3 regions of the Xanthomonas sp. WHRI 8932A genome follow, and region 3 is predicted to be linked to each of the others. Evidence: predicted binding sites of a transcription regulator. Region 3 holds the regulator's gene; each other region holds the start of a gene.
What was found. The regulator HrcA, encoded in region 3, represses chaperone genes, less so after heat shock. The targets are predictions, from matches to a motif close to TTNGCACTCNNNNNNNNNGAGTGCNAA.

Region 1: a site for HrcA is predicted at 880-906, ahead of rpoH (RNA polymerase sigma factor RpoH). Genes of this name have one in related genera too.
Region 2: a site for HrcA is predicted at 3,418-3,444, ahead of VC212_RS03730 (co-chaperone GroES). Genes of this name have one in related genera too.

Annotation. Positions count from the first base shown of each region.
Region 1 is NZ_JAYGQQ010000011.1:65,899-70,084, reverse strand. Features, by position in the region: gene rpoH (RNA polymerase sigma factor RpoH) at 1-869, opposite strand, end outside; gene ung (uracil-DNA glycosylase) at 1,068-1,793, opposite strand; gene VC212_RS17950 (response regulator) at 1,790-2,632, opposite strand; gene ftsX (permease-like cell division protein FtsX) at 2,641-3,591, opposite strand; gene ftsE (cell division ATP-binding protein FtsE) at 3,588-4,186, opposite strand, start outside.
Region 2 is NZ_JAYGQQ010000002.1:204,553-208,738, reverse strand. Features, by position in the region: gene VC212_RS03745 (alpha/beta hydrolase) at 1-102, opposite strand, end outside; gene VC212_RS03740 (LysR family transcriptional regulator) at 215-1,132, shown strand; gene groL (chaperonin GroEL) at 1,293-2,933, opposite strand; gene VC212_RS03730 (co-chaperone GroES) at 3,081-3,368, opposite strand; gene VC212_RS03725 (endonuclease) at 3,810-4,186, shown strand, end outside.
Region 3 is NZ_JAYGQQ010000001.1:210,837-215,022, forward strand. Features, by position in the region: gene dnaK (molecular chaperone DnaK) at 1-660, opposite strand, end outside; gene grpE (nucleotide exchange factor GrpE) at 803-1,321, opposite strand; gene hrcA (heat-inducible transcriptional repressor HrcA) at 1,421-2,452, opposite strand; gene recN (DNA repair protein RecN) at 2,592-4,186, shown strand, end outside.

The DNA of each region.
Region 1 (4,186 bases), on a different contig from region 3:
ACGAACAGTGCCTTCATCTTCTTCAGCGCGTTCGCTTCGATCTGGCGGATACGCTCGGCCGAGACGCCGTATTCGTCGGCCAGCTCCTGCAGCGTCACCTTGGACTCCGAATCCAGCCAACGGCGCTTAACGATGTCGCGCGAGCGGGTATCCAGACCGGCCATGCCTTCGCGCAGCAACTGCAGCTGGTTGTCTTCGCTGTCGTGCCGCTCATAGGCCTGCGAGGGATCTTCCTCATTAGCCACCAGATAGCTGACCGGCGACGGCGGGCCATGATCGTCGTCTTCATCCGACGACGCATCGAAGCCGATATCGCGGCCGGACAGGCGCGACTCCATCTCCATCACTTCACGCTCGGAGACGTTCAGATCCTTGGCGACCGCGGTCACTTCGGAGGCGTTGAGCCAGCCCAGACGGGTCTTGGACTTGCGCAGGTTGAAGAACAGCTTGCGCTGCGCCTTGGTCGTGGCGACCTTGACGATGCGCCAGTTCTTCAAGATGAACTCGTGCATTTCGGCACGGATCCAGTGCACCGCGAAGCTGACCAGGCGCACGCCCATTTCGGGGTCGAAGCGCTTGACCGCCTTCATCAGGCCGATATTGCCTTCCTGGATCAGGTCGCCCAGCGGCAGGCCGTAGCCGTTGTAACCGCGGGCCACGTGCACCACGAAGCGCAGATGGGAATGGACCAATTCACGCGCTGCGTCCAGATCCAGCTCGTCGCGGAAGCGGCGGGCCAAATTCTGTTCCTCATCGACCGACAGCACCGGAATCTGGTGCACGGCACCGATGTAGGCGTCCAGCGAACCGAGCGCACTGGGAATCGGGAGATTGTTTGCCACAAGGGCAGTCGAGGTAGTCTGGTTCATAGGCACCATCTTAGCAGTCGAACTATTGGACTGCCGGGTACAGAAAGAGTTCCCAGCGTTCCATTTATAGGACGTTCGGGCTTTCAGCCTTGGCGGCGTTCTACCGCACAGCTCCCCGAATTCAAGCCCTACGCTACCACTGCGCCCCTGCGCAGACCGTGACAAACCTGTGGCGAAATGCGCGTGCGCAAGGGTTGTTCAGCCGGCGGCCGACGTTGTATCCAAGGCGTTGCGCGGCGGCAACGACCAATCGACCGGCTGGATGCCGCGACGCTGCAGGTGCTCGTTGGTCTTGGAGAAATGCTTGCATCCCAGAAAGCCGCGATGCGCCGACAACGGCGAAGGATGCGGCGCCTTGAACACGCGGTGGCGTGCCTGGTCGATGACCTTGCCCTTGGACTGCGCGTAGCTGCCCCAGAGCAGGAACACCAGGCCTTCGCGCTCGCGGTTGAGCGTCTCCACCACATGGTCGGTGAAACCTTCCCAGCCCTTGTTCTGGTGCGCGCCGGCGCGGCCCTGCTCCACCGTCAGCACCGCATTGAGCAGCAACACGCCCTGGCGCGCCCACGGCATCAGATAGCCGTGATCGGGACGCGGGATGCCGAGGTCGTCCTGAATCTCTTTGTAGATATTGAGCAGCGACGGCGGCACCGGCACGCCGGGCAGGACCGAAAAGCACAGCCCGTGCGCCTGGCCCTCACCGTGGTACGGATCCTGGCCCAGGATCACCACCTTGACCTGATCGAACGGGGTGGCATCGAAGGCGGCAAACATCTGCGGGCCGGGCGGAAACACCCGCGCGCCAGCCGCCTTGCGCTGGCGCAGAAAGGCCGACAGCTCCTGCATCTCCGGGCGCAGCAACCAGTCGCCCACCTTTGCCTTCCACGACGGTTCCAGCTGGATACGCCCTTCCACTTCGGTCATAGGGTGATGGCCTGGTCTTCCAGGCGTGCCAGCCGCAATTGGAACAACACCTTGGTCACCAGCAGGCGCTCTTCGATGGGTTTTTGCACCAGGTCGTTGGCGCCAGCGCGCAGCAGTTCGGACTGGTTGCGCGGATTGGTGTCGCCAGTCATCACCAGCACCGGCAGGCGGCGCTTGCCGTAGGCGAAATCGATGCGGATGCGCTCGACCACATCGCGGCCGTTGAGCTCGCCTTTCAGGGTCACGTCGGTCAGCACCACGTCGATACGGCGCTCGGTGCGGCCTAGCGATTCGGCGGTAAGCAGCGCAAACGCATCCTCGGCGGTGAGCACGTGCACCACTTTCAGGCTCTGGCGCTCGAGCATGCGCTTGGTCGCCTCGGCCACCACGCGGCTGTCTTCGATGTAGAGCACGGTGGCGCCCACCACCGGCTCGGGCTGCACATAACCGCGGATAAAGGTCGCCAGGGCTTCATGGCCCAGCGCCTTATCGAAATAATCGGTGACGTACTCGGTAAAACGACGCTCGACCAGATGCTGCTGCGCATCGCCGGACACCACGATCACCGGCACATAGGCCTGGCCGGCCGCTTCGCGCACGCTGCGCGCCAGGGTCAGGCCATCACCATCGGGCAAGGACAGCGAGGTGGTGACCAGATCCACCGCACCGGACTCCAGCGCAGCGCGCGCTTCGGCAATGCTGGCGCAACCGATCACCTGCACATTGGGCAGGTCGCGCCGGAGCACGTCGGCAATGAGCTTGCGTACCAGCTTCGAACCATCGACGACCATCACACGTGGTGCGTCGCTGATCAGGTGTTTGAGATCTGGTGGATGCATGGCAGGCCTCAGGTCTCGGTGGGACGGGTCTGACGAAGGAAATGGCCGGTCACCAGCCAGGCGCCCAGCCAACCCAGCACCAGGGTGCCGATCAGCACCATCACAGAATGCAGCAGATCCAGCCCGTGCAGGGTAAAGGAACTGCCGTAGCTATCGGCCAATGTGGCCAATGGCGCGCGCAATGCCAAGCCCGAGGCGGCGATGAGAGCGAGCGCAACAGCGCCGGCGCCCAGCCCGTACCACGCACCCAGATACAGGAACGGGCGACGGATGAAGCCATCGCTGGCACCGAGCAATTGCAGCACGCCGATCTCTTCGCGCCGCGACTGGATATCCAGCCGCACCGTGTTGCCGACCACCAGCACCGCGCCGATGCCAAGCAGCGCCGACAGCACCTGCACCAGGCGTTCGCCGAAATGCAGCCAGCCATCCAGACGCTTGCGCCACAACGCGTCGTGCTGCACCTGGTCGGTCTGCGGCAAGGCCTGCAACGCGCTAGCCAGCTGCGCGTCGTCGGCCGCATCGGTGGGGGTGACGATCAGCAGCGTCGGCAACGGATTCTCGCCCAGGGCATCGGCGGCTTCGTCGAGTTTTGCGCTCTCGCGCAACGCGGCCAACCCCTGCTCCGGCGTACGCAGCGTCACCTGGGCCACGTCGGTGCGCGCACGCAACTCGCCGGCAAGCGCTTGCGCGGCATCGGCGGCGACATCGACCTTGAGGAACAGATTGATTTCGCGCGACTGCTGCACGCTGCCAGCCAACAGCTTGACGTTGTCCAGCGCGATCGACAGCCCCAGCGGCAGCGCCAGCGCCAAGGCCATCACCACGATGGTCAGCAGCGTTGCCCACGGCTTGCGCATCGCGCGGCCCAGGCTGAAGGCGATGCTGTGCAGGTGGTGGTCGATCCACACGCCGAAGCGCGACGGCGCCACGGCTTCGGTATTGGCGAGCTTGCTCATTCGGCCAGATCCTGCGGCGAGATGTCGTCGACCAGGCGGCCGTGATCCAGGATCAGCACGCGCTTGCGCATCTGCTTGAGCAAGGCAAGGTCGTGGCTGACCACCAGCACGCTGGTGCCGCGCGCGGGCAGTTCGGCAAACAACTGCATGATTTCGGCGGCCAGTGCCGGGTCGAGATTGCCGGTGGGCTCATCGGCCACCAGCAGGCGCGGCTCACCAACGATGGCACGCGCAATCCCCACGCGTTGCTGCTCGCCCGCCGACAGCTGCGACGGCAAGGCTTTTTCGCGATGAGCCAGGCCGATACGTTCCAGTGCAGAGCGCACGCGCTTGCCGATCTCGGCGCGGCGGGTGCCGCGCAGGATCAACGGCAACGCCACGTTCTCGGCGATGCTGCGGTCGTTGAGCAGACGATGGTCCTGATAGACCGCGCCCACCTGGCGACGATGCAGCGGAATCTGCCGGCCACGCACCTTGAGCAGGTTGCGCTCGCCCAACAGCACGGCGCCCTGGCTGGGACGCTCGCTGAGGTGGATCAATTTGAGCAACGTACTTTTGCCGGCGCCGGAGTGGCCGGTCACGAACAGCATCTCGC
Region 2 (4,186 bases), on a different contig from region 3:
TTGTTTCATCGTGAGTTCTTTGTTTTCCCCGGTCACTACCGGGGCAAGTTCTGCCAAGCTCTGAGCCCACTCTCTGACGCTTGCCTTGACGTTCTCGTTCACAGAAGCTCCCTCAGTCGATCATTGGTTCTTGAAAACCGGTATGCCAAGATTAGGCGCATGATTGGGGAATGTGTTTCCCCACTGATCCGGTGATCAATCCCTAGAGGCCTCGATGGAACTCACGAACATCAACGACATTGTCGCGTTCGTTACAGTCGTTGATAGCGGTAATTACACGCTGGCCGCCAAACGTTTGGGGTTGACCCGCTCGGCCGTTGGCAAGCGCGTTGTTCGTCTGGAGGAAAGACTGGGTATGCGTCTGTTGAACCGGACGACAAGGAGCTTGAGCCTGACGGACGATGGGCACGTTCTCTATGCGAGAAGCTCTCTGATCCTTGAGGATCTGAAGGAAACAGAGACCGCGATGGCGCTGCGTTCGGAAGCCCCGTATGGCCGCCTAGCCATCAGTGTTCCTGTAACACTGGGAATGAGGTATGTGCTTCCGGTAGTGGAGCAGTTCATCGACACCTGGCCAAACGTCAGCGCAGTTGTGCAGTATTCCGATCGCTTTGTGGATCTGATTGAAGATGGTATCGACATTGCAGTGCGCACCGGACCTGCACGCGAAGACTCGCGCATCTTCAGTCGAACCGTCACGCACCAACGCATGGTGACGTGTGCATCGCCCAGTTACTTAGCGAAGCACAACGCGCCAGAAGCCCCACCCGATCTGTCTCAGCATCATTGCTGTTTCTTTCTAGACGAAGGGCGACCAAGACCGTGGACGTTCCGAACTGGAAAAAGCGATACATCCTTTTCGGGTACAAGCAGACTTGTCATGGATAGTGGGGAAGCCTTGCAACGTTCAGCCTGTGCAGGGCTGGGCATCGCCCAACTTCCCGACTATCTCATCCGAGATGACCTCGCATTGGGAACGTTGGTCAGGATCTTGGAAACATTCGAGCCCGCTCCTGAGCCTATCCGTGTCGTCTATCCAAGCAAGCGTCACCTGTCGCCCAAGATCCGTCGGTTTATCGACCTGCTGAGCGACGCATGGAGAACTGATCCACCGGGCGGAAACAGTCAGTGAGCGGCTGACCATGGCTCCTGCGCCTGGCATTACGTGCGCCACTGATAGCGCATCGTCATGCAAGCGGGATGAGCGTCGCGGTGCACACAAAAAAAAAGCCCCGCATCGCTGCGGGGCTCCTTTTGACTGCGGTGTTGCGTGTCGGCGTAAGCCGGCTGGATCAGAAATCCATGCCGCCCATGCCGCCCATGCCACCGCCGCCCGGCATTGCCGGCTCGTCCTTCTTCGGTGTATCGGCCACCATGGCTTCGGTGGTGATCATCAGGCCGGCGATCGAGGCTGCGTTCTGCAGCGCCGAACGGGTGACCTTGGTCGGGTCCAGGATGCCGAACTCGACCATGTCGCCGAACTCGCCGTTGGCGGCGTTGTAGCCGTAGTTGCCGGTGCCTTCCTTGACCTTGTTCAGGATCACGGACGGCTCTTCGCCGGCATTGGCCACGATTTCGCGCAGCGGGGCTTCCATGGCGCGCAGGGCGATCTGGATGCCGTGGGTCTGGTCTTCGTTGGCACCGGTCAGGTTACCGACGGCCACCAGCGCACGCACCAGGGCCACACCGCCGCCCGGGACCACGCCTTCTTCGACGGCTGCACGGGTAGCGTGCAGGGCGTCTTCGACGCGTGCCTTCTTTTCCTTCATTTCGATTTCGGTCGATGCGCCGACCTTGATCACTGCAACGCCACCGGCCAGCTTGGCCACGCGTTCCTGCAGCTTCTCACGGTCGTAATCGGACGAGGTGTCTTCAATCTGGGTCTTGATCTGGCCGACGCGCGACTCGATCGCGGCCGAATCGCCAGCGCCGTCGATGATGATGGTGTTCTCCTTGGAGACCTGCACCTTCTTCGCACGGCCCAGGTCCTTGATCGTGGCCTTCTCCAGCGCCAGACCCACTTCCTCGGAGATCACGGTACCGCCGGTCAGCACGGCCATGTCTTCCAGCATCGCCTTGCGACGGTCGCCGAAGCCCGGTGCCTTGACGGCCACGACCTTGACGATGCCGCGGATGGTGTTGACCACCAGGGTCGCCAGCGCTTCGCCTTCGACTTCTTCAGCGACGATCAGCAGCGGCTTGCCGGCCTTGGCCACGCCTTCCAGCACGGGCAGCAGGTCGCGCACGTTGGAGATCTTCTTGTCGTGCAGCAGGATGAACGGGTCGTCCAGGTCGGCCGACTGGCTCTGCTGGTTGTTGATGAAGTACGGGGAGAGGTAGCCGCGATCGAACTGCATGCCCTCGACCACGTCCAGCTCGTTTTCCAGGCCCGAACCTTCTTCAACCGTGATCACGCCTTCCTTGCCGACCTTCTGCATCGCTTCGGCAATGATGTTGCCGATCGATTCGTCCGAGTTGGCCGAGATGGTGCCGACCTGGGCAATTGCCTTGTCGTCGGTGGTCGGCTTGGACAGGTTCTTCAGCTCGACGACCGCAGCCTTGACGGCCTGGTCGATACCGCGCTTCAGATCCATCGGGTTCATGCCGGCAGCCACGGCCTTGACGCCTTCGCGGATCAGGGCCTGAGCCAACACGGTGGCGGTGGTGGTGCCGTCGCCAGCGTTGTCGTTGGTGCGCGACGCGACTTCCTTCACCATCTGCGCGCCCATGTTCTCGAACTTGTCAGCCAGTTCGATTTCCTTGGCGACGGAGACGCCGTCCTTGGTGATGGTCGGGGCGCCGAAGCTCTTCTCGAGCACGACGTTGCGGCCCTTCGGGCCCAGGGTCGCCTTGACGGCATTGGCAAGAATGTTGACGCCACGCACCATACGGTTGCGTGCATCTTCACCGAAACGAATGTCTTTAGCAGCCATTTGTATGTAACTCCGGAAATGGGGAATAGGGAATGGGGAATCGGTAGATCAACAGCGTGAATCGGGGCGGGGTGGGATGGCGAAGGGCGTTAGCCGCTTTGCTCATTCCCGATTCCCAACTCCCGATTCCCGGCGCATAGCGCCTGATTAGCCGATGACTGCCAGGATGTCGTCTTCGCGCAGCACCTTGTACTCGACGCCTTCGGACTTGTAGCTGCTGCCGGCGTACTGGCCGTAGATGACCTTGTCGCCAACCTTGACCACCGGCGCGCGCAGGCTGCCGTTGTCCAGGGGCTTGCCGGCGCCGATGGCGATGACTTCACCCTTGGTGGACTTTTCCTTGGCGGAGTCAGGAATCACGATGCCGCCGGCGGAAACTTCGTCGGCTTCGATCGGCTTGACTACAACGCGGTCGTGAAGCGGCTTGATGCTCATAGATAAGACCCTCTTAAGTGATTGATTGGTCTGGAAATTATCGGCGATGTTAGCACTCGTATATGACGACTGCCAGCACAGCGCGCGGAAAAAACCCGACAGAGCGGGTGCGGGCCAGAGATTGTGCTGGGCGGGCAGCTTTCAAGGGCTGGCGGCAAAAAATTTTCATCTGGCCGTCTCATCCGGCGGGCGAACCGCGGCAAAAACACCGAGCAAGCCGTCGTCGGGGCGAACGTGAGCGGCGTGCAGGAGCTGGATGTGCGACCCAACGCCACAGAGCGCCGGTGACTGTCGCCACGTGCCGAGTCCGGGCAGCGGCTGCGCCCGCCGGCCGTTTGTGCAGCCGGTGCTACTCGCTCTAAAAATGGAACCAGGTTCCACCGTTTGTCATGCACAGGCTCTACAGTCGGGACAGCATTCCCCGATCACAAGGAGCTGTCGATGAGGTTGCCGTTCCGTAGTCTTCCACTGGCCTGCGCCATTGTCCTGGCCGTCCCCACCGCCCACGCCGCGGTGTTCATCAACGAACTGCATTACGACGACGCGGGCGCCTCCGGCGATACCGGCGAAGGCGTGGAAGTGGTGGCCACCGCCGGCGAATCGCTGAGCGGCTACCGGATCCATCTGTACAACGGCAGTGCCCCCAGCGCAGCGGTGAGCTACGCCAACACGGCGGTGCCGGCCGGCAGCCTGGTCAGCTGCGGTAGCCAGGTGCGCATTGCCACCGTCAGCTACGCCAGCAACGGCGTGCAGAACGGGCCCAACGACGGCGTGGCGCTGGTGGACCCGAGCGGCCAGCTGGTGCAGTTCCTCAGCTA
Region 3 (4,186 bases):
CAGCACTTCGAACTGCTTCTCGCCATCGACTTCGGCGATTTCGATGATCGACACGTCGAAGGTACCGCCGCCCAGGTCGTACACCGCAATCTTGCGATCGCCGCCGTTCTTGTCCAGGCCATAGGCCAGGGCTGCGGCGGTCGGCTCGTTGATGATGCGCTTGACGTCCAGACCGGCGATGCGGCCGGCGTCCTTGGTGGCCTGACGCTGGCTGTCGTTGAAGTACGCCGGCACGGTGATTACCGCTTCGGTGACTTTCTCGCCGAGGAAGTCTTCGGCGGTCTTCTTCATCTTTTCCAGCACGCGCGCGGAGATTTCCTGCGGCGCCATGCGCTTGGAATCGCTGGTCTGCACCCAGGCATCGCCGTTGTCGTGCGCCAGGATGCCGTACGGCACGTGCGAGATATCCTTCTGCACTTCGGCGTCGGTGAACTTGCGGCCGATCAGGCGCTTCACCGCGTAGAAGGTGTTCTTCGGGTTGGTCACCGCCTGGCGCTTGGCCGAGGCACCGACCAGCACTTCGCCGTCCTTGGTGTAGGCGACGATCGAGGGCGTGGTGCGATCGCCCTCGGAATTTTCGATGACGCGGGCCTTGCCGCCGTCCATGATCGCCACGCACGAGTTCGTGGTGCCGAGGTCAATACCAATGATCTTGCCCATGGATACGCTCCTGATGATTCTGTAGCTGTGTCCGGCGACGCCGGGTCTGGCTGAGATGTGGGGGTGGCGCGCAGGTGTTCAAGCCATCTGTGCGCATCTGTGTTCTAACGGCGCGCCCGGCAGTTCAGCCGGGCGCTGCCAATCAGTCGTGCTTGGCCACGACCACCAGGGCCGGGCGCAGCAGGCGATCGTTGAGCAGGTAGCCCTTCTGGAACACCTGCACGATGTGGCCCGGCGCAATGCCTTCGGCCTCGCCCTGGCTGATCGCCTGGTGCTGGTCGGGGTTGAACGGCTGGCCAACCGGGTCCAGCAGGGTCAGGCCGTTATCGGCGGCGACCTTGAGCAATTGCTTGTAGGTCATGTCCAGGCCATCGCGCAGCGGGCTGGGCTGGGTACCGGCGGCGGTGAGCCCGGCGTCCAGGCTGTCGAACACCGGCAGCAGCTCGCCCAGCAGCTTCTCATTGGCGAACTTGCGCGCGTTCTCGACGTCGCGCGCGATGCGCTTGCGCTGGTTTTCCAGGTCGGCGCGCTCGCGCAGGGCGTCGGCCTTGACCAGCGCGATCTCGCTGCGCAGCGACTCGATCTCGGCCTTGAGCGGATCGGTCTCGGGTGGATTCTGGGACAGGTCTTCGGAGTCGAATTCGGGGTGGTCTTGGTTCATATGCAGTTCCCGGGCAAGCGGAACGCCCGCCCCAACGTCACCCCGTATGTGGGCGCTCGGCCGCGTTTCAAGCAAAACGATGACTTCGATTGCCGCTGGTTATCGCGTGCCGGGCGGCTCCATGGCCGCGCCCAGCACCTGGGCGGCGGTCTGCACCAGCGGAATCAGGCGGTCGTAGGCCATGCGTTTGGGCCCGATCACCCCCAGCACACCCAGCACCTGGCCATTGGCGGCATACGGTGCGGTGACCAGCGAGACGTCTTCCAGCGACACCATGCCGGTCTCCTCGCCGATGAAGATCCGTACGCCCGGTGCCTGGATGGTGCGTTCGAGCAGCTGCAGGATCTCGCGCTTGCTGGCGAAGGCTTCGAACAGCTCGCGCAGCCGGTCCAGATCCGACAGGTCCTGCACGCCCATCAGCCGGGTCTGCCCGGCCATCACCATATCGTCCGCCTCGGCCGGCACCAGCGCCTCGCTGGCCAGGTCCACGCTGTGCGCCAGCAACTGCTCCATTTCGTTCTTGGCCACGCGCAGTTCGCGCAGCAGCGAGGCGCGGATGTCCGACAGCGCGCGCCCGGCGAACTGCGCATTGAGGTAGTTGGCCACCCGCTCCAGCTCGGCCGGCTCGTAGGCGCGGCGCGGTTCGATCACCCGGTTCTGCACTTCGTTGTCGGCAAACACCAGGATCGCCAGCACCCGCCGCGCATCCAGGGGCACGAAATCGATATGCCGGAACGCGAACTGCTCCCGGCGCGGGGCGCTGACCACCCCCACGAAGTGACTCATTGCCGACAGCATTTGCGAGGCGCTGCCCAGCAGCGATTGGGTACCATTGCCGCTGGCCAGCTCCGCGCGCAGGCGCCGCACCTCTTCTTCGCCGGGCGGCTGCATCTGCACCAGGCTGTCGACGAACACCCGATAGCCGTGCGCGGTGGGAATGCGCCCGGCCGAGGTGTGCGGAGAGCTGAGCAGCCCCACGTCCTCCAGATCGGCCAGAATATTGCGGATGGTCGCCGGGCTCACATCCAGCCCGGCATGCTGGGCAAGGGTTTTCGAGCCCACCGGCTCGCCATCGCGGATGTAGCGTGCGATCAAGGTGCGCAGCAACTGGCGGGCGCGGGGGTCGAGCATTGGGGACTGGGACGCGCGCATGGGATCATCCGGTGAGACTGGGCATAGATAATGTCTGGCCCCGGGGATGGCAAGCGTCCGACTCCCTGCCCGTCCCTTCCTGCCCTAAGCTTCCCCAACGCATTCACACTCGACCCCCATGCTCAGACACCTCTCGATCAAGGATTTCGCCGTTGTCCGCGCCACCGAACTGGAGTTCGGGCCGGGCATGACCGTGGTGTCGGGCGAAACCGGCGCCGGCAAGTCGCTGATGGTGGACGCGCTGGGCTTCCTGTCCGGCTTGCGCGCCGACAGCGGCGTCGTGCGCCATGGCGCCGACCGCGCCGAACTGTCGGCGGAATTCCAGCTGCCGGCCGCGCACCCGGGCCTGACCTGGCTGGCTGACAACGAGCTGGACGACGAGGCCCAATGCCAGCTGCGCCGCATCATTCGCGCCGACGGCGGCTCGCGTGCCTGGATCAACGGCCGCCCGGTGACCTCTTCGCAATTGGCCGAACTGGCGTCACGGCTGGTGGAAATCCACGGCCAGCATGAGCACCAGGCCCTGATGGCCCGCCACAGCCAGCTCGCCCTGCTCGACGCCTACGCCCGCAACAGCCCCCAGCGCGAGCAGGTACGCCAGGCCAGCCAGCGCTGGCAGGCGCTGCTGGACGAGCGCGACGCGCTGTCTGCGCAGGGCGATGTCTCCGACCGCATCGGCTTTCTCGAGCATCAACTGGGCGAACTGGAACGCGAGGACCTGGACCCGGCTGCGATCGCGGCCCTGGACGTCAATCACCGCCGTCAGGCGCATGCCACCGCGCTGATCGGCGCCTGCGATAGCGTGGCCCAGCAGCTCAACGGCGATGACGGCGCGTCGGCACTGGGCTTGTTGCAGGACAGCCGCCACGACCTGGCGCGCGTCGCCGAGCACGAGCCGCGCCTGGGCGAGGTGGACGCGCTGCTGGACAGTGCCGTGATCCAGATCGAAGAAGCACTGGCCCTGCTCGACCGCGTGCGCGACGACCTGGACGCCGACCCGGCCCAGTTCGAAGCGATGGAACGCAGTCTCGGCCGCCTGCACGACCTGGCGCGCAAACACCGTGTCGCCCCGGACGAACTGGCCGCCCACCGCGAGCGCATGAGCCTGGAAGTGGAAAGCCTGCGTGGTGCCGACGAGCGCCTGCAGCAGCTGGACAAGCACATCGAGTCCGCCACCGGCGCCTGGCGCAGCGCCGCCGGCGTGCTCAGCGACAGTCGCAAGACCGCCGCCGCGGCCTTGTCCGCGGCCACCACCACGCTGATCGGCGAATTGGGCATGGGCGGCGGGCAATTCCTGATTCAGCTGCAGCCGCAAGAGACACAGCGCCCGGATCCCAACGGCGCCGAGCGGGTGGAATTCCTGGTCGCCGCCAATGCCGGCCAGCCGCCGCGCGCGCTGCGCAAGGTGGCCTCGGGCGGTGAGCTGTCGCGGATTTCGTTGGCGATCGAAGTCGCCGCACTCGGCCTGGACAGCGTGCCGACCATGGTCTTCGACGAAGTCGATTCCGGCATTGGCGGCGCGGTGGCCGATATCGTCGGCCAGAAGCTGCGCGCCTTGGGCGAAGAGCGTCAGGTGCTGTGCGTGACCCACTTGCCGCAGGTCGCGGCCAAGGGCCACGCGCACTACCGGGTCAGCAAGGCGCCGGTAGACGGCATGACCCAGAGCGCGGTCGAGCTGCTCGGCCCGCAGGCGCGCCAGGAAGAGCTGGCCCG